4 regions of the Ancylobacter sp. SL191 genome follow, and region 1 is predicted to be linked to each of the others. Evidence: predicted binding sites of a transcription regulator. Region 1 holds the regulator's gene; each other region holds the start of a gene.
What was found. The regulator LexA, encoded in region 1, represses DNA repair genes until DNA is damaged. The targets are predictions, from matches to a motif close to TGTTCNNNNTGTGTTCNG.

Region 1 (5,454 bases):
CTGCTGGCCCTGCTGGCGACCCTCGCCGCCGGCTTCGCCACCGCCAGCCTGCAGGTGCAGCGCATCGCCCATCCGGTGCTGCAACGCGCGGTCGACGGGGTGGAGATTGCCGGCTTCGTCGAGGCGGCGGAGCAGCGGGCGCGCGGCAGCCGCATCACCCTCGCGCTCACGCGGTTCGAGGGGCGGGGCGAGTATAACGGCGAGACCGCGCCGCGGCGGGTGCGGGTGACGCTGACGAGCCGTTCCCCGCCCGACGTCGGCGCCCATGTGGCGCTGCGGGCGAGCCTCGCCCCGCCGCCCGGTCCGGCCTATCCCGGCGGTTTCGATTTCGGCCGGCTGGCTTGGCTGGAGGGGATTGGCGCCACCGGTTTCGCGTTGGGCAAGGTGACGGTCGCTCCCACGACTGCCGAACCGCCGGCAGGGCTCGCCGTCAGCGCCTGGCTCGCGGCGACGCGCGCGACGATTGCCGAGCGTATCCGCGCGGCGCTGCTCCCGCCGGGCGCATCGGCGCCGATGCAGGGCGATGCGGCCATCGCCGTTGCGCTGGTGACGGGGCTGCGCGACGGGGTGCCGGAGAGTATCGAGGAGAGCATGCGGGTGGCTGGCCTCTCGCATGTTCTGTCCATCTCCGGCCTGCACATGGCGCTGGTGGCGACGGGCATGTTCTTTCTGGTGCGGGCGCTGCTCGCGCTCTCGCCGGCACTGGCGCTGCGCTACCCCATCAAGAACTGGGCGGCGGTGCCGGCCGCGCTGGCGGCGACCTTCTATCTCGTGCTGTCCGGCGGCGAAGTGGCGACGCAGCGCGCCTATCTGATGACGCTGATCGTGCTCGCCGGCGTCGCTCTCGGCCGGCCCGCGCTGACGCTGCGCACCCTGGCGGTCGCCGCCCTGCTGGTTCTGGCGCTTACCCCTTGGGCGGTGCTCGATCCCGGCGCGCAGATGTCCTTTGCCGCGACGCTGGCGCTGGTCGCCGCCTATGCGCGATGGGGGCGGCAGGTGGCGGAACTGCCGGGCGCGCGGCTTGGCTGGCTGCACCGGCCGGCGGTCTATATCGCCGCTCTGGTGCTGACATCGCTGGCGGCGGGCCTCGCGACCGCGCCCTTCGCCGCCTATCACTTCCAGCGACTCGCGCCGCTGAGCCTCATCGCCAATCTCGCGGCGATGCCGATCGCCTCCTTCATCATCATGCCGGCGGGGTTGGCGGGGGCGCTGCTCATTCCGTTCGGCTGGGACGCGCCGGCCTGGCATGTGATGGGCTGGGGCATCGGGCGGATGGTCGATATCTCCCGCGCCGTCGCCGCCGTGCCCGGTGCTGATCGCGGCCTGCCGGCGCTGCCGCTGGCGAGCCTCGTGCTGTTCGCGCTAGCGCTTACCGCCTTCTGCCTGCTGCGCAGTCGGCTGATGCTCGTCGCACCCGTGCTGGCGCTGGCCGGGCTCGCGCTGGCGCCGCTGCGCGACCGGCCGGACATACTGGTCGACCGCGAGGGGCGGACGGTGGCGGTGCGCCAGAGCGACGGGCGACTGGCGCTGATGGGCGACCGTGATCGCGGCCTTACCGGCCGCTTCGTCGTCGAGCAATGGCTCAGTGCCGAGGGCGAACGCGCGCGCCTCGAGGATCCGAGCCTGACGCAGGCGGCGCGCTGCGATCCGCTGGGCTGTACGCTGCGCCTGGCGGGCGGCGAGATCGTCGCCTTGTCGCGCCACCGCGCCTCATTGGAGGAGGACTGCCGGCGCGTGGGGCTGCTGATCACCACCGAGGCGCCGCCCCATGACTGCGCGGCGCAGGTGCTGCGCATCGATCCACGACGGCAGACCTCGGCGCTGGCGCTGTACCGCGATGAGGTCGGGCCGGAACCCGCGGCAATGGCCGGGCTCACCGGCCTTGCTGATGCCGAAGATGGTATCACTGACGATGAAGATGGTGGCCCGCGCGGGGGGGGCGGCGCTCCCGTTGAGGGACCGGCGGAGACGACGGCTCACATTCTGGCGCGCAGCATGGTCGAGCAGACGCAGCATCCTTCGCCGCAGAGCGCAGCGGAGAGCGGAGTGCGTGCCTCTGTCGACGCTCGCGCCAGAGGCACTCCTCAAGGGGGCGCCCCCGGCAGCGCGCCGGCGAGTGCCCCCACCGATGCGGCCAACCCTGCGCTGCCTGATGATCGCATATCCCGTCGCACGGAGGCGCCACTCCCGAACGTGAACGAGAGCGCCACGCCACTCTCCACCACTATGCCGCCTGACGACGTACTATCTGGAGCGATGGCGTCTTCAGCCGCGTCGCCGACCGCACCCGGCGCGATCGGTTCGCATCGGCCCCAGCCGTACGCGCCCGTTCTCCGGCCACCGTCACCTCTGGCGACGGCACCTGAACGGCCTACCGCACCACCACACGAACCGAGACCAAAGGTCCTCTGGCGGGTGATCGACTCCCGCCCACCGGATGGCGCCCGGCCGTGGCTGCCAGCGGCACTGCCTCCACGCCGGTGAGACGCGACGAGCCGGTCGATGCCGGTCCACGAGCCGCTCCCGGAAACGCGGCCGTTCCCGCTCAGTAGCGCCGGAACAGCGCGACGAGACGGCCCTGGATCTGCACCCGGTCGGGGCCGAAGATGCGGGTCTCATAAGCCGGATTGGCGGCCTCCAGCGCGATGGAGGCGCCTTTACGGCGCAGGCGTTTCAGCGTGGCGTCCTCATCATCGATCAGCGCCACCACGATATCGCCGGTGCTGGCGGTATCGGATTTGCGGATCAGCGCGAGATCACCGTCGAAGATGCCGGCCTCGATCATCGAATCACCGCGCACCTCAAGGGCGAAATGCTCGCCGCCCGAGAGCATTTCCGGCGGCATGTTGATCGTGCTGTCGGGCGACTGGATGGCGGAGATGGGTGAGCCGGCGGCGATGCGGCCGACAATGGGGATGGCCACCGGGCGCCGGGAATCCTCCTCCACAGCGGCAGAGGGAAGCTTCACCCGCCCAAGGCTGCCCTCGATGACATTCGGCGCAAAGGCGGCGCGCGCGGGGCGGGACTGCGCGTCTTCCGGCAGGCGGAGTACTTCGAGCGCGCGTGCCCGGTTGGGCAGGCGGCGGATGAAGCCGCGCTCTTCCAGCGCCGTGATCAGGCGGTGAATGCCCGATTTCGACCGCAGGTCCAGCGCCTCCTTCATTTCCTCGAAGGAGGGGGGCACGCCGTCCCTTTTCAGGCGTTCGTCGATGAAGAGCAGCAGCTCGTGCTGTTTGCGGGTGAGCATCGATCCCGATCCGTCTGTAGGGCGCCCGAGGGCCGTTAAGCGAAACAAATCACGAACAAACACTATCCGTTCTTTGTGTGTTCCACAACGGGGAATTCTCGCCCTGCCGCAACTCTGGCGCGCGACAGACAGGTCGGTTATCTGTATGCAATGGCCCAGATATTGCCTAATGCCTATGCATAGTCCTGCGTGCAGCACGAAAGGCGCGAGTCGTGATCGGAACCATAGCTGACATTGTCGCCGCCCACCGCGCGGGGCGGGCCCGGCCGGCGGAAACGGTGGCGCGGGCGCGGGCACTTATCGTGGCGCATGGCGATCCGGCGGTGTTCACGGCGCTGGTCGACGATGCCGGCATCACGACCCAGCTCGCGCGGCTGGAGGGCGCCGACCCCGCCCAGATGCCGCTCTACGGCGTGCCCTTCGCGGTGAAGGACAACATCGACGTCGCCGGCCTGCCGACCACCTGTGCCTGCCCGGACTATGCCTATCCAGCCACGCGCGACGCGGCGGCGGTGGCGCGGCTGCGCCGGGCGGGGGCGATCATCCTCGGCAAGACCAATCTCGACCAGTTCGCCACCGGGCTCAACGGCACGCGCTCACCCTATGGCACGCCGCGAAATCCCGTGCGCGATGATCTGGTGCCGGGCGGGTCGAGCTCCGGCTCGGCGGTTGCGGTCGCGGCGGGGCTCGTGGCCTTTGCGCTGGGGACGGACACGGCGGGGTCCGGCCGCGTGCCAGCGGGGCTGAACAATATTGTCGGTCTGAAGCCCAGTCTCGGCCTTGTCTCGACGCGCGGCGTCGTGCCCGCTTGCCGCTCGCTGGACTGCGTGTCGGTCTTCGCGCTCACGGTGGAAGACGCGCTGCTGGCGACATCGGTGATGGCCGGGCCGGACGAGGATGATCCTTATTCGCGCGTCTTGCCGCTGGGGGGGCTCGCCGGTTTTCCGGCCGGGCCGACGCTCGCCGTGCCGCGCGCGCAGGATCTCGTGACCTTCGGTGACCGCGCCTCGGAGGCGGGGTTCCGCCGCGCCGCCGAGCGCATGGCGCGGCTGGGGGCGCGGCTGGTCGAGATCGACCTCACACCGTTCTTCGAGACGGCGCGGCTGCTTTATGAGGGGCCGTGGGTGGCGGAGCGCTACGCGGCGGTCGGCGCCTTTCTCGAATCGCGGCCGGCCTCGGTGCATCCGGTGGTCGCCGGCATCATCGAGCAGGGCCGCCATTTCAGCGCCGTCGAGGCATTTCGTGGGCAGTACCGGCTGGCGGAGCTTAAGGCGCAGGTGCGGGCGGCGCTTGCCGGCATCGACGCCCTGATGGTGCCGACCATGCCGACGGTCTTCACCGTCGCGCAGATGCAGGCCGAGCCGGTGCGCTGCAACAGCCAGCTCGGCGTCTACACCAATTTCGTCAACCTGCTCGATATGTGCGGCCTCGCCGTGCCGGCGGAGATTCGCGCGGATGGCGCGCCGGCGGGCATCACCCTGCTGGCGCCGGCGGGGCAGGACGCCCATCTCGCCGCGCTCGGCGCTGCCTTCCATCGCGACACCGGGCTGACGCTCGGCGCGACCGGAGCCGCTCATCCTGCCGCCTCCACCGCCATGCCCGCCCCGGCGCCCGGCTATGTGGCGGTCGCCCTGTTCGGGGCGCATCTGTCCGGCCTGCCGCTCAATGGCGAGCTGGTCGAGACCGGCGGGTTGTTCATCCGCGAGGCGCGCACAAGCCCGGATTATCGTCTCTTCCTTCTGCCGGAGGGCCGGGTGCGCCGGCCCGGCCTGCTGCGCGGGGGCGCGGGTTCCGGCGGGCGCATTGCCTGTGAGGTCTGGGCGCTGCCGGAAGCCGCCTTTGGGCGGCTGGTGGCGGGCATCCCTGCGCCGCTTGGCATCGCCACGGTAACGCTGGAGGACGGCACGTCGGTGAAGGGCTTCGCCATGGAGGCCGCTGCTGCACCAGCGGCGCGCGACATCACCAGCTTCGGCGGCTGGCGCGCCTTTTTGGCGGATGAGGCGGCGCGGCGCGGGCTTCTGGCGCCGGCGGGCTGAGAAGCCGAATCAGCTGGCGCCGGTAAGCGCCTGAAATCAAACGGTCTGAGCGTATTGCTCGTAGGCGTCGTGGACGATGGTGATGTGCGAGCGCATGGCAGCAGCGGCGGCGTCCCGCTCGCCACGCAGCACGGCGGTGACCACCCGTTCATGCTCGCGATGGGACAGGGC
Region 2 (5,454 bases), 260 kb from region 1:
CCCCGCCTCGACAATTCCCGCACCGTCCGCGCCGCCCGCGGTACCGAGCTCTCCGCCAAGAGCTGGCTCACCGAGGCGCCGCTGCGCATGCTGATGAACAATCTCGACCCCGAGGTCGCCGAGCGCCCGCATGAGCTGGTGGTCTATGGCGGTATCGGCCGGGCGGCGCGCAGCTGGGCCGATTTCGACAAGATCGTCGCCGCTTTGCGCGATCTCGACGAGACGCAGACGCTGCTGGTGCAGTCGGGCAAACCGGTGGGCGTGTTCCGCACCCACAAGGACGCGCCGCGCGTGCTCATCGCCAATTCCAACCTCGTGCCGCACTGGGCGACCTGGGACCATTTCAACGAGCTGGATAAGAAGGGGCTGGCCATGTACGGCCAGATGACCGCCGGCTCCTGGATCTATATCGGCACGCAGGGCATCGTGCAGGGCACCTACGAGACCTTCGTGGAGGCCGGGCGCCAGCACTATGACGGCAACCTCACCGGCAAGTGGATCCTCACCGGCGGCCTCGGGGGCATGGGCGGGGCGCAGCCGCTCGCCGCCGTCATGGCCGGGGCCTGCTGCCTCGCCGTCGAATGCGACGAGACCCGCATCGATTTCCGCCTGCGCACCCGCTATGTCGACGCCAAGGCGCACACGCTCGACGAGGCGCTGGCGCTGATCGAGCAATGGACCCGCGCGGGCGAGGCCAAGTCCGTCGGCCTGCTCGGCAACGCCGCCGAGATCTTCCCCGAGCTGGTGGCGCGCATGAAGGCCGGTGGGATGCGGCCGGACATCGTCACCGACCAGACCTCCGCCCATGACCCGATCCACGGCTATCTCCCCGCCGGCTGGAGCGTCGCCGAGTGGCGGGCCAAGCAGGAGAGCGATCCCAAGGCGGTGGAAGCCGCCGCCCGCGCCTCGATGAAGGTGCATGTCGCCGCCATGGTCGATTTCTGGAACGCCGGCGTGCCGACGCTCGACTACGGCAACAACATCCGGCAGGTGGCGAAGGAAGAAGGTTTTGAGAACGCCTTCGCCTTCCCCGGCTTCGTGCCCGCCTATATCCGCCCGCTATTCTGCCGGGGCATCGGCCCGTTCCGCTGGGCGGCGCTCTCCGGCGACCCGGAGGACATCTACAAGACCGACGCCAAGGTGAAGGAGCTGCTGCCGGACAACACCCACCTGCATAATTGGCTCGACATGGCGCGCGACCGCATCGCCTTTCAGGGCCTGCCGGCGCGCATCTGCTGGGTCGGCCTCGGCGACCGCCACCGGCTGGGCCTCGCCTTCAACGAGATGGTGCGCACCGGCGAATTGAAGGCGCCCGTCGTCATCGGCCGCGACCATCTCGATTCCGGCTCGGTCGCCTCGCCCAACCGCGAGACCGAGGCGATGAAGGACGGCTCGGACGCGGTGTCCGACTGGCCGCTGCTCAACGCGCTGCTCAACACCGCCTCCGGTGCCACCTGGGTCTCGCTGCATCACGGCGGTGGCGTCGGCATGGGCTTTTCCCAGCATTCCGGCATGGTGATCTGCGCCGACGGCACGGATGACGCGGCCCGCCGGCTGGAGCGCGTGCTGTGGAACGACCCCGCGACCGGCGTGATGCGCCATGCCGATGCCGGCTACGACATCGCGCTCGCCTGCGCCCGCGAGCAGCAGCTCGACCTGCCGGGCATTCTGGGCTGAGGCGAGGGGCGGGCGGTACGCGCCTGCCCCTCCTTTTGGAATAGTACAAAACAAGAACATTCCGGTTGCGCGCGCCGCCGACTCGCCCGCATCATGCGGCCTCACAGGAGGCGCGCGATGGCGATCACGGGACGGCAGCGGGTCGGGCAGTTCGGCATGGCGTTGATCGTGCGGGAGGTCGGCGCCGCCGCCGATTTCTACCGCGACGTATTCGGGGCGCGCGAGATTGCCCGCCATTTCGCACCGAACCCGGTGGATGAGCCGCAGAGCGAGGCGGTGTCGGCCGAACTGGAACTCGACGGCGTCTATCTGATGGTGACGCGCGAGAACCCGCGCTTTCGCGAGGCGCCGCGCCCGGACTGGCCGCGCTCGTCCCATTCCACCGGCGCGGCCTCCACCTTTGGCGTGATCTATGTCGCTGATGTCGATGCCGTCTTCGCCCGCGCCTGCGCCGCCGGGGCGCAGCCCACGCGGCCCGGTGACACGCCCGAGGATACCTATTGGGGCGACCGGATGATCCAGATCCACGACCCTTTCGGCCATGTCTGGCGGCTCATGGAGGAGCAGGAGAAGGTGCCGGAAGCCGAGCTCGCGCCCCGTTTCGCCGCGCTCATGGCCTCGCACAAGGCGCGCCGCGCCGCCGGGTGAGGGGCTGCGGCGGCCCTTTCACGGCGCGAAGCGGGCCACGAGGTCGTAGGCGTCGCCGCGAAAGATCTGCCGCACGAAGGTGACGGTCTCCCCCGCGCGCCAGGTGCGGCGCTCGAGGCTCAGGCAGGCCGTGCCCTTGGGCACGCCCAGCGGCTCCGCCAGGCGCGCGGGCACGCCGAGCGCGCTGATGCGGTGCTCCGCCTCTGTCCAGGGCACATGGCGCAGCAGCCAGGAGCCGGGCGGCGTCGCGGCGAAGTCGGCGGCCAGCGCTTCGGGCACGCTGGCAAGGCTGATCAGCCGCTCCTCCACCGCGAGCGGCCGGCCATTGGCGAGGTGCAGGCAGGTGATGTCCAGAACCTGTTGCCCGTCGAGCCCGTGCGGATCGCCCGCCTCGGCGCGGCGCTGGCGTCGCGTGAGCAGGCGGTAGCCATAGGCCTCGCCGCGCGCGGCAACTTCAGCGGGAATGTCGGGGATGCGCAGCACCGCCGAATGGATGCGCGGCTGCGCCACGAAGGAGCCGGCCCGCCGGCGCCGTTCCACCAGCCCGGCCGCGACCAGCCCGGCGATCACCTTGTTGACGGTCATGCGGGCGCAGCCATACTGCGCCATCAACTCGTGCTCGAAGGGGATGCGGTGGCCGGGTGGCCACTCGCCCGACAGGATCCTGCCCTCGAGATCGGCGCGGATGCGCTGGCCGAGCGTCGGCGTCGACCGGTGCGGCGCTTCGGTGAGGGAAGGGGTGTCGTTCACGCCGTGACCTCGGTGCCGGCCCGGCGAATTCGTTTCCCCGCCGGGGCCCTGAAGAGCGTATAGTCTAGCGTCTCGTGTTGATATGTATAGACATTTCGACCGCGCCGTGCCGGCGGACGGATGCACCTGACCTTCGGGTGCGCTCCACCGCCTTATCTGCGGCGATGGCGATGAGAACATATTGCGAACAGAGAACAAACCGGATACATTCAAGGAAATCCCGTTCACCCCTTGCGTGCAACCCGGAGCCCGGCAATGACTCAAGCGAGTTTGCGACTCGTCGAAGGATCTTCCATGGACAAAGCCAAGGCGCTGGACGCCGCCCTTACCCAGATCGAGCGCCATTTCGGCAAGGGCTCGATCATGCGCCTGGGCAAGAACGACAAGATCATGGAGATCGAGACGGTCTCCACCGGCTCGCTCGGGCTCGATATCGCGCTCGGCATTGGCGGCCTGCCGCGCGGGCGCGTCGTCGAGATTTTCGGGCCGGAATCCTCGGGCAAGACCACGCTCGCTTTGCACACCATCGCCGAAGCCCAGAAGAAGGGCGGCGTGTGCGCCTTCATCGACGCCGAGCACGCGCTCGACCCGATCTATGCCCGCAAGCTCGGCGTCGATCTCGACAATTTGCTGATCTCCCAGCCGGATGCCGGCGAACAGGCGCTGGAAATCGCCGACACGCTGGTGCGCTCCGGCGCGGTGGATGTGCTGGTGGTCGATTCGGTCGCCGCGCTCACCCCGCGCGCCGAGCTCGACGGCGAGATGGGCGACAACCAGCCGGGCATGCAGGCCCGCCTGATGAGCCAGGCGCTGCGCAAGCTGACCGCCTCGATCAACCGCTCGCACACCATGGTCATCTTCATCAATCAGATCCGCATGAAGATTGGTGTGATGTATGGCAGCCCGGAAACCACCACCGGCGGCAACGCGCTGAAATTCTACGCCTCGGTGCGCCTCGACATCCGCCGCATTGGCTCGATCAAGGAGCGCGAGGAAGTGGTGGGCAACCAGACCCGCGTGAAGGTGGTGAAGAACAAGCTGGCCCCGCCCTTCAAGCAGGTCGAGTTCGACATCATGTATGGCGAGGGCGTCTCGAAGATGGGCGAGCTCATCGACCTCGGCGTCAAGGCCGGCGTGGTCGAGAAGTCCGGCGCCTGGTTCTCCCATGACAGCCAGCGCCTCGGCCAGGGCCGCGAGAACGCCAAGAACTTCCTGCGGCAGAACCCGGAGATCGCCGGCCGCATCGAGGCGACCATCCGGCAGAATGCCGGCCTCATCGCCGAGCAGATCCTCGCCGGCGAGCCGGGCGAGGAAGACGACACCGAGGGCTGAGCGGTCCGCGCAAGGCTGAGTGTCCCGCGCCGCAGGTCGCGCGGGACATAGGCTGCGGGACATCTGGCGCGGCACGACCGGTGCGCGGGATGGCCTGCCGGAGGAACCCCACCGGGTGATCGTCCCCACCGCAGCGGCGCCCGCGCGTAACCATGCGGGCGCGTGCCCGCGCGGCCTTTCTGGACAAGGCGAGGGGGCCTCGTTAGAACCGTCTCGCGCCGCCGGGCGCGGGCCGGATGCTCTCCAGCGCCGGCTGCCTTCTCCTTCTTCGGACTGGTTTCATGAGCGGCGTTAACGAGATTCGTTCGACCTTTCTCGACTATTTCGCGAAGCACGGCCACCAGGTGGTCGACTCCTCGCCGCTCGTGCCGCGCAACGACCCGACCTTGATGTTCACCAATGCCGGGATGGTGCAGTTCAAGAACGTCTTCACCGGCATCGAGAAGCGGCCCTATTCGCGCGCCGCGACCTCGCAGAAATGCGTGCGCGCCGGCGGCAAGCACAATGATCTCGACAATGTCGGCTACACCGCCCGGCACCACACCTTCTTCGAGATGCTCGGCAATTTCTCCTTTGGCGACTATTTCAAGGAGAACGCGATCGAGCTCGCCTGGAACCTGATCACCCGCGAGTTCGAACTGCCGGTCGATAAGCTGCTGGTCACCGTCTATTCCGAGGATGACGAAGCCTTCGGCCTGTGGCGCAAGATCGCCGGCCTGCCGGAATCCAAGATCATCCGCATTCCGACCTCCGACAATTTCTGGCAGATGGGCGATACCGGCCCGTGCGGCCCGTGCTCGGAGATCTTCTACGATCACGGTTCGCACATCCCCGGCGGCCCGCCCGGCTCGCCCGATCAGGATGGCGACCGCTTCATCGAGATCTGGAATCTCGTCTTCATGCAGTTCGAGCAACTGCCCGGCGGCGAGCGGGTGAGCCTGCCGCGTCCCTCCATCGACACCGGCATGGGGCTGGAGCGCGTCTCGGCGGTGCTGCAGGGCACGCATGACAATTACGAGATCGACCTCATGCGCGCGCTCACCGGCG
Region 3 (5,454 bases), 2.1 Mb from region 1:
GTGATGCCGCCGACCGACTTGCGGCCATAGGCGTCCTGGATGCGCTTCAGCTCGGAGGCCGTGTGGGAGATCGCCTCTTCCCACGAAACCTCACGCCACGGGTCGGTGACCTTGGCGCGGATCATCGGCTTGAGGATGCGGTCCTGATGGGTGGCGTAGCCCCAGGCGAAGCGGCCCTTGACGCAGCTATGGCCGCGATTGGCCTTGCCGTCCTTCCACGGGACCATGCGGACCACTTCCTGGCCGCGCATTTCCGCCTTGAAGGTGCAGCCGACGCCGCAATAGGCGCAGGTCGTCACCACCGAATGCTCGGGCGTGCCGATGTCGATCAGGCGCTTCTCGGAGAGCGTGGCGGTCGGGCAGGCCTGCACGCAGGCGCCGCAGGACACGCATTCGGAGGTCAGGAACGCTTCCGACTGGCCGGGCGAGACGCGGCTGTCGAAGCCACGGCCGGAAATGGTCAGCGCGAAGGTGCCCTGCACTTCCTCGCAGGCGCGCACGCAGCGATTGCAGACGATGCACTTGGCCGGGTCATAGGTGAAATACGGGTTCGACTCGTCCTTCGGCATGACGAGCTCGGAGGTGGGGGCGAAGTGGTTCTTGCCCTCCATGCCGTAGCGCACCTCGCGCAGGCCGACCGCGCCGGCCATGTCCTGCAGCTCGCAGTCGCCATTGGCGGCGCAGGTCAGGCAGTCCAGCGGGTGGTCGGAGATGTACAGCTCCATCACGCCCTTGCGCAGCTGCGCGAGGCGCGGGGTCTGGGTGTGGACCTTGATCCCCGGCGCCACCGGCGTGGTGCAGGAGGCCGGCGTGCCGTTGCGGCCCTCGATCTCGATCAGGCACAGGCGGCAGGAGCCGAAGGCCTCCAGCGAGTCGGTGGCGCAGAGCTTGGGGATCTGCGTCCCCATTTCCATCGCCGCGCGCATGATGGAGGTGCCTTCCGGCACCGTCACTTCCATGCCGTCAATGGTCAGCGTGACCATCTTGTCGGTCTTGGGGGCGGGCGTACCGTAGTCGATCTCATGGACGAGTGACATGTGCAGCGTCCTCATTCAGCGGCTTCGAGGCGGCGCGGGGCGCCAAATTCCTCGGGGAAATGGGTCATCGCGCTCAGCACCGGATACGGGGTAAACCCGCCAAGGGCGCAAAGCGATCCAAGCTTCATGGTCTGGCAGAGGTCGGTGAGCGTCGCGAGGTTGGCCTCGACGCGCTCGCCGGCGATGATGCGGTCCATCAGTTCGACGCCGCGCGTCGAGCCGATGCGGCACGGCGTGCACTTGCCGCAGCTCTCCACGGAGCAGAACTCCATGGCGAAGCGCGCCATCTTCTTCATGTCGGCATTCTCGTCGAACACGACGATGCCGCCATGACCGATCAGCGCGTCCTTCGCGGCGAAGGCCTCGTAGTCGAAGGGCAGGTCGAACTGCCAGGTCGGCACATAGGCGCCGAGCGGGCCACCGACCTGCGCCGCCTTGACCGGCTTGCCGGTCGCGGTGCCGCCGCCGATGTCGTTGATCAGCTCGCCGAGCGGAATGCCGAAGGCGGTCTCGAACAGGCCGCCATAACGGACATTGCCGGCGATCTGGATCGGCATCGTGCCGCGCGAGCGGCCCATGCCGAAATTGGCGTAGAACTCGCCGCCATCGGCCAGGATATGCGGCACGGCGGTCAGCGAGAGCACGTTGTTGATGACGGTCGGCTTCTGGAACAGGCCCTTATGCGCAGGCAGCGGGGGCTTGGCGCGCACCGTGCCGCGCTTGCCTTCCAGGCTGTCGAGCAGCGCCGTCTCCTCGCCGCACACATAGGCGCCGGCGCCCATGCGCACTTCCATGTCGAAGCTGTACTGCGAGCCGGCGATGTTCACGCCGAGCATGCCATGGGCGCGGGCGGCGGCGATCGCCTTCTCCATCGCCCAGATGGCGTGGGGATATTCCGAGCGGGTGTAGACATAGCCCTTGGTGGCGCCCACCGCGATGCCGGCGATGGTCATGCCCTCGATCAGCTCGAAGGGATCGCCTTCCATGATCATACGGTCGGCGAAGGTGCCCGAGTCGCCCTCGTCGGCGTTGCAGACGATGTACTTACGGTCGGCCTTGGCGTCCGCCACGGTCTTCCACTTGATGGCGGTCGGGAAGCCCGCGCCGCCGCGCCCGCGCAGGCCCGACTTCTTGACTTCCTCGATGATCTCCACCGGGCCGAGGGCCAGCGCCCGCTCGAGGCCCTTATAGCCGCCATGGGCGCGGTAATCGCTGTAGGAGGCCGGGTCGATGACACCGCAGCGCGCGAAGGTGAGGCGCGTCTGCTTGGCCATGAAGGGGTGCTCTTCCGGCTTGCCGATGCGCAGATCATGCGCGCCGCCTTCCTGGAAGCCGGCGGCGAACAGGCCCTCGACATCGTCGGCGCCGACCGGGCCGTAACCGATACGGCCTTCCGGGGTCACCACCTCGACCAGCGGCTCCAGCCACAGCATGCCGCGCGAGCCATTGCGGATGATCTCGACCGGCTGGCGGCGGGCGAGCGCCGCGGCCTCGATCGCCGCGACCACCTCATCGGCGCCGCAGGCGATGGCGCAGGCGTCCTTGGGAACGTAGATGCGAAGGGTCACGACTGCGCCTCCAGGATCAGGGCATCGAGCCGGCGCTCGTTCAGCCGCGCGACGATCTTGCCGTCCAGCATGGCCGAGGGAGCCGTGGCGCACAGGCCGAGGCAATAGATGGGCTCGACGGTGACGCGGCCATCGGCCGTGGTCTCGCCGAGCTTGCAGCCGAGCTTGTGCTCGGCATGGGCGGTGAGCGCGTCGCCGCCGGCGGCCTGGCACGCCTCGGCGCGGCAGATCTTCAGCACGTGGCGACCGGCCGGCTCATGGCGGAAATCATGGTAGAACGTCACGACGCCATGCACTTCGGCGCGCGAGACGTTGAGCTTCTCGGCGAGCATGGGCACGATGGCGTCCGGCACATGGCCGAACGTCTCCTGCACCGCATGAAGCATGGGCATGAGGGGCCCTTCGAGGTGCGAGAACTCCTCGATCACCGTGCGGGCGCGCTCCTCGCTCCAGGGTTCGTAATGCGGCATCTTCTCCCGGGCCTTCTTTTAGAATTTTCCAAACAGACATTCCTATGTCGTTGAAACGAAATCAATTCGGGTGTTCCGTGCCTTGATAGAATTTTTCTATCACTAAGGCACGGCCCCACGCCGCACCCGCCTCGCGGGCGCCATACGGCGTTCCCTAAATGTTCTTGACCGGTAGGGTAAAACCGCTAGATTTCCCTTGGGGCGCCTCAAAACGGCGCAAGGGCGACGGGGGCGCGGCATGGTCCAGCGCGTGGCGACGGTGGCGTTCGAAGGCGTCGAGGCGCGCCCGGTCGATGTTCAAGTTCAGGTGAGCCCGGGCCTGCCGGCCTTCAATCTGGTCGGTCTGGCCGACAAGGCGGTGACCGAGGCCAAGGAACGGGTGCGCGCCGCGCTCATCGCCTCGGGCCTCGCTTTGCCCGCCCGGCGCATCACCGTGAACCTCGCCCCGGCCGACCTGCCCAAGGAAGGCAGCCATTACGACCTGCCCATCGCGCTCGGCCTCATGGCCGCCATCGGCGCCCTCGGCACCGACGCGCTGGGCGGCTTCACCGTGGTCGGCGAACTCGCGCTCGATGGCCGCATCGCCCCGGTCGCCGGCGTGCTGCCCGCCGCCATGGGGGCCAATGCACGCGGCCACGGCCTCATCTGCCCGGAGGCCTGCGGGGCGGAAGCCGCCTGGGCGAGCCCGGACATGCCTGTGCTGGCGCCGGCCTCGCTCATGCAGCTGGTCAATCATTTCAGCGGCCGCCAGCTGCTCGGCCGGCCCGAGCCCCGGCTCGACGGCGGCAACGCCGCGCTGCCGGACCTCGCCGAGGTGAAGGGGCAGGAAACCGCCAAGCGGGCGCTCGAGATCGCCGCCGCCGGCCGGCACAATCTCCTGCTCTGCGGCCCGCCGGGCGCCGGCAAGTCGATGCTGGCGCAGCGCCTGCCCTCCATCCTGCCCCCGCTCGGCCCGGCCGAGCTGCTGGAGGTCTCGATGATCGCCTCGGTGGCCGGCGCGCTGCAGGGCGGCGCGCTCACCAATCGCCGCCCGTTCCGCGCCCCGCACCATTCCGCCAGCATGGCCGCCATGGTCGGCGGCGGCATGCGGGCGCGGCCGGGCGAAGTTTCGCTCGCCCATAATGGCGTGTTGTTCCTCGACGAGCTTCCGGAATTCGCCCCCGTGGTGCTGGATTCGCTGCGCCAGCCGCTGGAGACCGGCGAGGCGGTGATCGCCCGCGCCAATCACCGCATCGCCTATCCCGCCCGCTTCCAGCTCATTGCGGCGATGAATCCCTGCCGCTGCGGGCGCGCCGGCGAGCCCGGCCACACCTGCCGGCGCGGGCCCCGCTGCGCCAGCGAGTATCAGGACCGGCTCTCCGGCCCCTTCCTCGATCGCATCGACCTGCATCTCGACGTGCCGGCCGTCGCCGCCATCGATCTGGTGCGGCCGGGCCCTTCCGAACCGAGCGCGGCGGTCGCCGCCCGCGTGAGCGAGGCGCGCCAGGCCCAGCGCGCCCGCTTCCGCGCGCTCGGCCGCCCGGACCTGTCGACCAATGCCGAGGCGAGCGGGCCGATCCTCGAGGAGATCGCCGCCCCGGACGAGGCGGGCGCCGCTTTGCTGGCGGACGCCGCCCGGCTGATGCGGCTTTCGGCGCGCGGCTATCACCGCGTGCTGCGCGTCGCCCGCACGCTGGCCGACCTCGCCGGCGCCGAGAGCGTCGGGCGCACCCAGATCGCCGAAGCCCTCGCCTACCGCTCCGCCGCCGACCGCGCCGCCGCGGCGGCGTAAGGGGTGGTGTGGGGCTTGAGGAGGCATAAGGGGGAGCAAATCGACAGGCGTCATCCCGGACGGCCAAAGGCCGAGCCGGGATGACGCCTGCGGGATAGCGCTGTGATGGCCGGCGTCTGGCGGGAATGACACGGCGGGTTGGAGGATGATGGCCGGCACCGTGCCGGGAACGACCGTGGGACAGGGCGGCCCCTTGTCCCGGACAAGCCACGCCCGGCGTGGCGCCGATCCGGGATCCAGGGGAGACTCTTTGGCCGTACCCCTTCAACCGCCAAGGCCGTCACGCCGCCGCGCGCCAACAGAATGTCGGCCGAAGGCTTGTCCGCGGGAGCGGGGAGCGTCGCCTGTGGCGACTGTGATGGGGTCGACAGGCCGGGTGACGCGGCAGGAAAGTCCAGCCGAGAGCGGCCCACCTCTACGCCGTCACGCCCATCCACGACTCCCCGCCGCCGCACGCGGCCAAAGACGTGGATCCCCGGGTCAAGCCCGGGGATGACGGCGCGAAAGTGAGAGGGACGCGCGAGGGGCAAAGGCGTCATCCCGGACGGCCAAAGGCCGAGCCGGGATCGCGTGCTGCGAAAGTCCCCCAACGATCCCGGCTCTCCGCT
Region 4 (5,454 bases), 2.2 Mb from region 1:
TCGGCATGAACCACCTCATGCAGCACGCGCCGCCAGCGGAAGCGCAGCGGCGGACCATCCGGCACTTCCGCCAGCGCCTCGATCGGCTGGGGCGGGTCGAACATCATCAGCGGGCGTGAAGGGAGTTCCTCCGGCATCGGAACGGCGGGCGGCGCCGGATCGGCCGCCGGCACGAGGCGGGCGGCACGGTCGGGATCATGGGTGTCGCGCATCATGAAGCGCAGCACCCGGTCCCGGCCGAGCCGCGCCGCTAGCCGGTCGACCAGCGCGCTCACCTCTTCCTCCTCGATGGCGCGCCCGTCGAGGCTCACCTGCGCGGGCGCCAGGGTTTCGGCCCGCAGCACGGCGAGGCGGATCAGATCGAAACCGAAGCCGGGATCGAGCGGATCGGCCAGCGCGTCGAGCTTTTCGTGAAACAGCCGGCAAAGGGAGGAGGGGTCGCGCGCGGGGCGCGCCGTCTCCACCGCGATGCGCCGCACCGCGCCATCCGCGCGGAAGAAGGAGGCCTCGAAGGCCCGCCCGCCTTCGCCGCGCGCCTCCAGCATCAGCGCGAGATCGTCGATCAGCAGGCCCAGCGCGCCCCCGACATCCTCGGCCCGGCCGATCGGTTCGGCAAAGCGCCGCTCGGCGATGCAGGCCGGCAGCGGGCGGCGCGGGGTGATGCGCACATCCTCATGGCCGAGCGTGCGCCGCAGCCGGGTCAGCAAGCCCTCGCCGAAGCGCGCAGCAAGCGGCGTGCCCGGCCGCGCGGCTAGGTCGCCGATGGTCCGCAGCCCCGCGCGCGCCAGCCCGGTCACGCTCTCCTCCGGCAGGTCCAGCGCGGCGATGGGGAGCGGGCCCACGCATTCCGCCTCGCGACCGATGGGCACCACGCCACCCTTGCCGCACCGCGCGAGGGCGCGCGCCGCCTCCGGTGTGCCGGCCACCACGGCGTGGAGCGTCAGCCCGTGACGCTGGAGATGCTCCATGACATGCCGGCGCATCGTTGCCTCGCCGCCGAACAGATGCGTGCAGCCGGTGATGTCGAGTACCAGCCCATCCACACCGTCCAGCGCCACCAGCGGGGTCCAGCGGTCGCAATCATCGGCGATCCGCTCGAGAAAGCCGGCATCGGCGCGTGGGTCATGGTCGGCGACCGCGAGGGCGGGAATGCGCGCGCGGGCATCCGCCAGCGTCAGGCCGGGCGCCAGACCCACGGCCCGCGCCTGCGCGGAGATGGCGGACAGGCGCAGCGCGCCTTTCACCCGCTCGACGAAGACCAGCGGCAGCGCGTCATCCGGCGCGCTGGAAGGGCCGGACATCCCCGGTCGCCTCGCCCTGTGCCACCGTGCCCTGTCGAGCCGGTTTGCCGGCAGGAACGGGAACCACAGCGCGAGATAGCGGGGCGATGTCGCGGAAGGAACAGCTCTCATGGTCCCACTCCAGATTCCAGGCATGACCGTTGAGGCCGCCGCGATGGCGCAGCAGCGTGACGGCGAAGGCGGGGGCGCCCGGCGCGTCCGCCGCCAGCGGGGTGGAGAGGATCGGGCGCACCAGCCAGCGGGTGACGGCGACACTGGCCGAGGGCGTCGGCGCCATGCGCAGCAGGAAAAAGGTGACGCCGGAAACGCCCGCCCGAAGCGCCAGTCGCCGCGTGGCGGTGAGGTCCAGCGCCTTGGGCTCGCCCCATGGCTCCAGCAGCACCGCCCCGAGCGCGGGGCAGCGCACCGCGTCACCGGCCGCCCGCAGCGCCTGTTCCGGGTCACGTGCCCGCACCAGAATGAGCCGCGCCGGGTCGAGCCCCAGGCCTCTCAGCCCATGCGCGTCGAGGCGGCCCGCCTCTGAATCGATAAAGTCCTGCCGCACCCAGACGATGGGACGCATCGGGCGCTTGCTCTGCGGCGGCTCCTCGCCCGGCCTCTGCGCCGCCCGCAGCGCCAGCGCCAGGGAGAAGCCGGAGGCGGCCGGCATGTCGGCGCCCTCCGCCGCATAGATCTCATGCAGCGCCCCCCGTGCGAGCGTGTTCGCCAGCACGCCGTCAGGCCCCGCAGCGCCCAGGCTGAAGGCTGATGAAGCGCCGGGCAGACGCTCCGCCTCCAGCCCGGCGAGCATCTGCCTCAGCGCGGAAACGTCGTGTGACCCGCGCATATATGTTCCTCTTTTGTTCTTTTAAGACGACTCAAACCGGACCGAGAGTCAAGCGCACGATCCGGGGACGAGCCCCCCGCGACGGGCGCCATGGTCAGCCGCGCCGGATGAAACGGGATCGTCCTCCAGCCCGGCATTGCCGGAGCCCATGTTGAGGAACCGGCCTTGCTGTCGGCACTCCTGGCCGAGGCGTCACGCGAACAATGCCCACCGCCGTGCCAGCCACAGCCATGGCTGTGGCATCTGGGCGCCCGGCCTATTAAGAAGGGCGTTCCACATACTTTCCGACGGCTCCCTTCGACGCCTGACGAGACTGCGAGATAGGCGGAACCAGCCGTGCCCTTCATGACGACGAATCCGGCGCTTGCGCGCGCTTTGGCCGAACGCGATTACGATAAGCCGACGCCGGTGCAGCTGGCCGTGCTGGCGCCCGAGGCGACCGGCCGCGACCTTCTGGTGTCCGCCCAGACGGGTTCCGGCAAGACGGTGGCCTATGGCCTCGCCATGGCCGAGACGCTGCTCGGCAGCGCGGAGAGATGCGAGCCGGCGAGCGTGCCGCAGGCGCTGGTGGTGGCGCCGACGCGCGAGCTTGCCTTGCAGGTGCAGCGCGAATTCGCCTGGCTCTACGCGGCGACCGGCGCGCGCATCGTCTCCTGCGTCGGCGGCATGGATCCGCGCCAGGAGCAGCGCCTGCTCGCCCAGGGTGCTCATATCGTCGTCGGCACCCCCGGCCGGCTGCGCGATCATCTCGAGCGCGGGCGGCTCGACATCTCCGCGCTGCGCGTCGCCGTGCTCGACGAGGCCGACGAGATGCTCGACCTCGGCTTCCGCGAGGATCTCGAATTCATTCTCGACGCCACCCCGCCGGAGCGGCGCAGCCTGCTGTTCTCGGCCACCATGCCGCGCGGCATCACCGCGCTCGCCAAGCGCTACCAGCACGACGCGCTGCGCATCGAGGTGGCGAGCGCCGAGGGCGGCCATGCCGATATCGAATACCGCACCATGCGGGTCGCGCCGACCGAGATCGAGCACGCCGTCGTCAATGTGCTGCGCTTCTACGACACGCCGAGCGCCATCGTGTTCTGCAACACCCGCGAGGCGGTGCGGCGCATCCACGCCATGCTTCAGGAGCGGCAGTTCTCGGCGGTGGCGCTGTCGGGCGAGCTGAGCCAGAACGAGCGCAACCACGCGCTTCAGGCGCTGCGCGACGGCCGGGCGCGGGTGTGCGTCGCCACCGACGTCGCCGCGCGCGGCATCGACCTGCCCAATCTCGGCCTTGTCATCCATGCCGACCTGCCGAACGACGCGGAAAGCCTGCAGCACCGCAGCGGCCGCACCGGCCGGGCGGGCCGCAAGGGCGTGAGCGTGCTGCTGGTGCCGCCCTTCCGCCGCCGCCGCACGGAAGAGCTGATGCGCGGGATTGGCGTCGCCCCCGTCTGGTCGGGGGCGCCGACCTCCGAAGAGATCCGCAAGCTCGACCATGAGCGCATGCTGGGCGACGCGGTGATCACCGAGGCGCCGAATGAGGAAGATGCGGCGGCCGCCCAGACGCTGCTCGCCGCCCATTCGCCCGAGCATCTGGCCGCCGCGCTGGTGCGGCTCTACCGCGCCGGCCTGCCGGCGCCGGAGGAAGTCGCCGATCCCGGCGAGCCGCGCGCCGGACGCGAGCGCCAGGATCGCAGCTTCGAGCGCAGCTCCGAGCGCGATTTCGGCCGCGGCTCGGAGCCCGGCGGCACCGCCTGGTTCCGGCTCAATATCGGCCGCCGCAAGAATGCCGATCCGAAATGGCTGCTGCCGCTGATCTGCCGGCGCGGAAATGTGACGCGCAAGGATATCGGCGCCATCCGCATCTTCGACGAGGAGACCGCCTTCGAGGTCAACCTCGCCGCCGCCGACCGGTTCGGGAAGGTGGCCACCAAGGCGAATGGCGACGATGTCGTCATCGAGGCGTTGCCCGGCCAGCCGGAGGGCCGGCCGACGCGCGCCCCGCGCGGCAAGCCGATGCGTGATCTGCCCCCGCGCGATCTGCCGCCCACGGAGGCCCCCCGCGGCAAACCGTTTCGTCCGGCGCCGGATCGATCGGCCGATAGCCGCGCCGAGCCCGGCAAGCCGGCGTTCGAGAAGCCCCGCGAGGCCAAACCCTACGAGGGCAAGCCCTATGGGGCCAAACCGCGCGAAGACAAATCCCGCGAGGACAAGCCACGCGAGCCCAAGCCCTATGGCAAGCCCGCCTTCGAGAAGCCGCGCGAGGCCAAACCCTATAAGGCCAAGCCGGCGGCGCCTGGCAAAGGCGAGCGTCCCGCAAAGAGCGAGCGTCCGGCGAAGGGCTGGAACCCGCTGGAAGCCACGCCCAAGGGAAAGCCCAAAGGCAAGCCCAACGGCAAGCCGCCGCGCCGCCCCTGACGGCGCCTCCCGTCCCTCTCGGGATCGGCCCGTCATCGGGGCGTTCACGGGCCGGCGGGGCCGGTGATCCTCGCACACCGGTCCTGCGGCGGAAATCGCGGGCCGGATGCAGGCGCCTCACACGCGGCCGCAGTGGTGTGCCGGGCCCGCTAGCCCGGTCGGCCCTGTGGCAAGCTGACCCGCATCTGCACGTTTAATTGCGGACGCCAGGCACAACCCTCATGATAGGGTGTGACTGAGCGTCAGCCTGACAACCGGCATTTTGACGGCGTTCCTGCCGAGTGATGGCTCGCCCCGCGAGTTTTCGGCCCATGAGGGCCATTGCCGTGACAACCGAACCGACGGGCGCTTTCGAGGCGGCGAGCACCATTGCCGTTGTCGTCTCGTCGCACGAGCCCCTGCTGTTCCTGACAGCGGATCAGACGATCATCGCGGCGAGCACCTCGTTCTGCCGGTCCTTCGCAATCGAACCGGCGAACCTTGCCGGGCAAAGGCTGGGCGATCTCGGGCAGGGCGAATGGGCGCTGCCCAAACTCGCCTCCCTGCTGAAGGCCACGGCCTCGGGCAGCGCGCAGATCGACGCCTATGAGATCGACCTCGAGCGGCCGGACCAGGAATCGCGCCGGCTCGTCGTCAATGCGCGCCGGCTCGAGGACGGCGACACGACGCGCACCCGGCTGCTGCTGGCGATCACCGACGTCACCGACATCCGCGCCGCCGCACGGCTGAAGGATGATCTGGTCCGGGAAAAGGCCATCCTGATGCAGGAAATCCAGCACCGGGTGGCCAACAGCCTGCAGATCATCGCCAGCGTGCTCATGCAGAGCGCGCGCCGCGTCCAGTCCGAGGAAGCGCGCGGCCACCTGCACAACGCCCATCACCGCGTCATGTCGATCGCCGCGGTGCAGAAGCAGCTCTCGAGAG

Region 2: the regulator LexA is predicted to act here: its motif matches at 3,248-3,265, upstream of recA (recombinase RecA).
Region 3: the regulator LexA is predicted to act here: its motif matches at 3,224-3,241, upstream of OU996_RS04600 (YifB family Mg chelatase-like AAA ATPase).
Region 4: the regulator LexA is predicted to act here: its motif matches at 2,131-2,148, upstream of OU996_RS03100 (ImuA family protein).

The regions. Positions count from the first base shown of each region.
Region 1 covers NZ_CP113056.1:3,150,247-3,155,700, forward strand. The annotation lists gene OU996_RS14275 (ComEC/Rec2 family competence protein) at 1-2,484, shown strand, start outside; gene lexA (transcriptional repressor LexA) at 2,546-3,247, opposite strand; gene atzF (allophanate hydrolase) at 3,460-5,283, shown strand; gene OU996_RS14290 (GntR family transcriptional regulator) at 5,320-5,454, opposite strand, start outside.
Region 2 covers NZ_CP113056.1:2,887,440-2,892,893, forward strand. The annotation lists gene hutU (urocanate hydratase) at 1-1,677, shown strand, start outside; gene OU996_RS13160 (VOC family protein) at 1,795-2,325, shown strand; gene hutC (histidine utilization repressor) at 2,344-3,075, opposite strand; gene recA (recombinase RecA) at 3,331-4,407, shown strand; gene alaS (alanine--tRNA ligase) at 4,689-5,454, shown strand, end outside.
Region 3 covers NZ_CP113056.1:1,026,884-1,032,337, forward strand. The annotation lists gene fdhF (formate dehydrogenase subunit alpha) at 1-1,037, opposite strand, end outside; gene OU996_RS04590 (formate dehydrogenase beta subunit) at 1,049-2,605, opposite strand; gene OU996_RS04595 (formate dehydrogenase subunit gamma) at 2,602-3,075, opposite strand; gene OU996_RS04600 (YifB family Mg chelatase-like AAA ATPase) at 3,314-4,846, shown strand.
Region 4 covers NZ_CP113056.1:698,652-704,105, forward strand. The annotation lists gene OU996_RS03095 (Y-family DNA polymerase) at 1-1,301, opposite strand, end outside; gene OU996_RS03100 (ImuA family protein) at 1,273-2,127, opposite strand; gene OU996_RS03105 (DEAD/DEAH box helicase) at 2,473-4,530, shown strand; gene OU996_RS03110 (sensor histidine kinase) at 4,857-5,454, shown strand, end outside.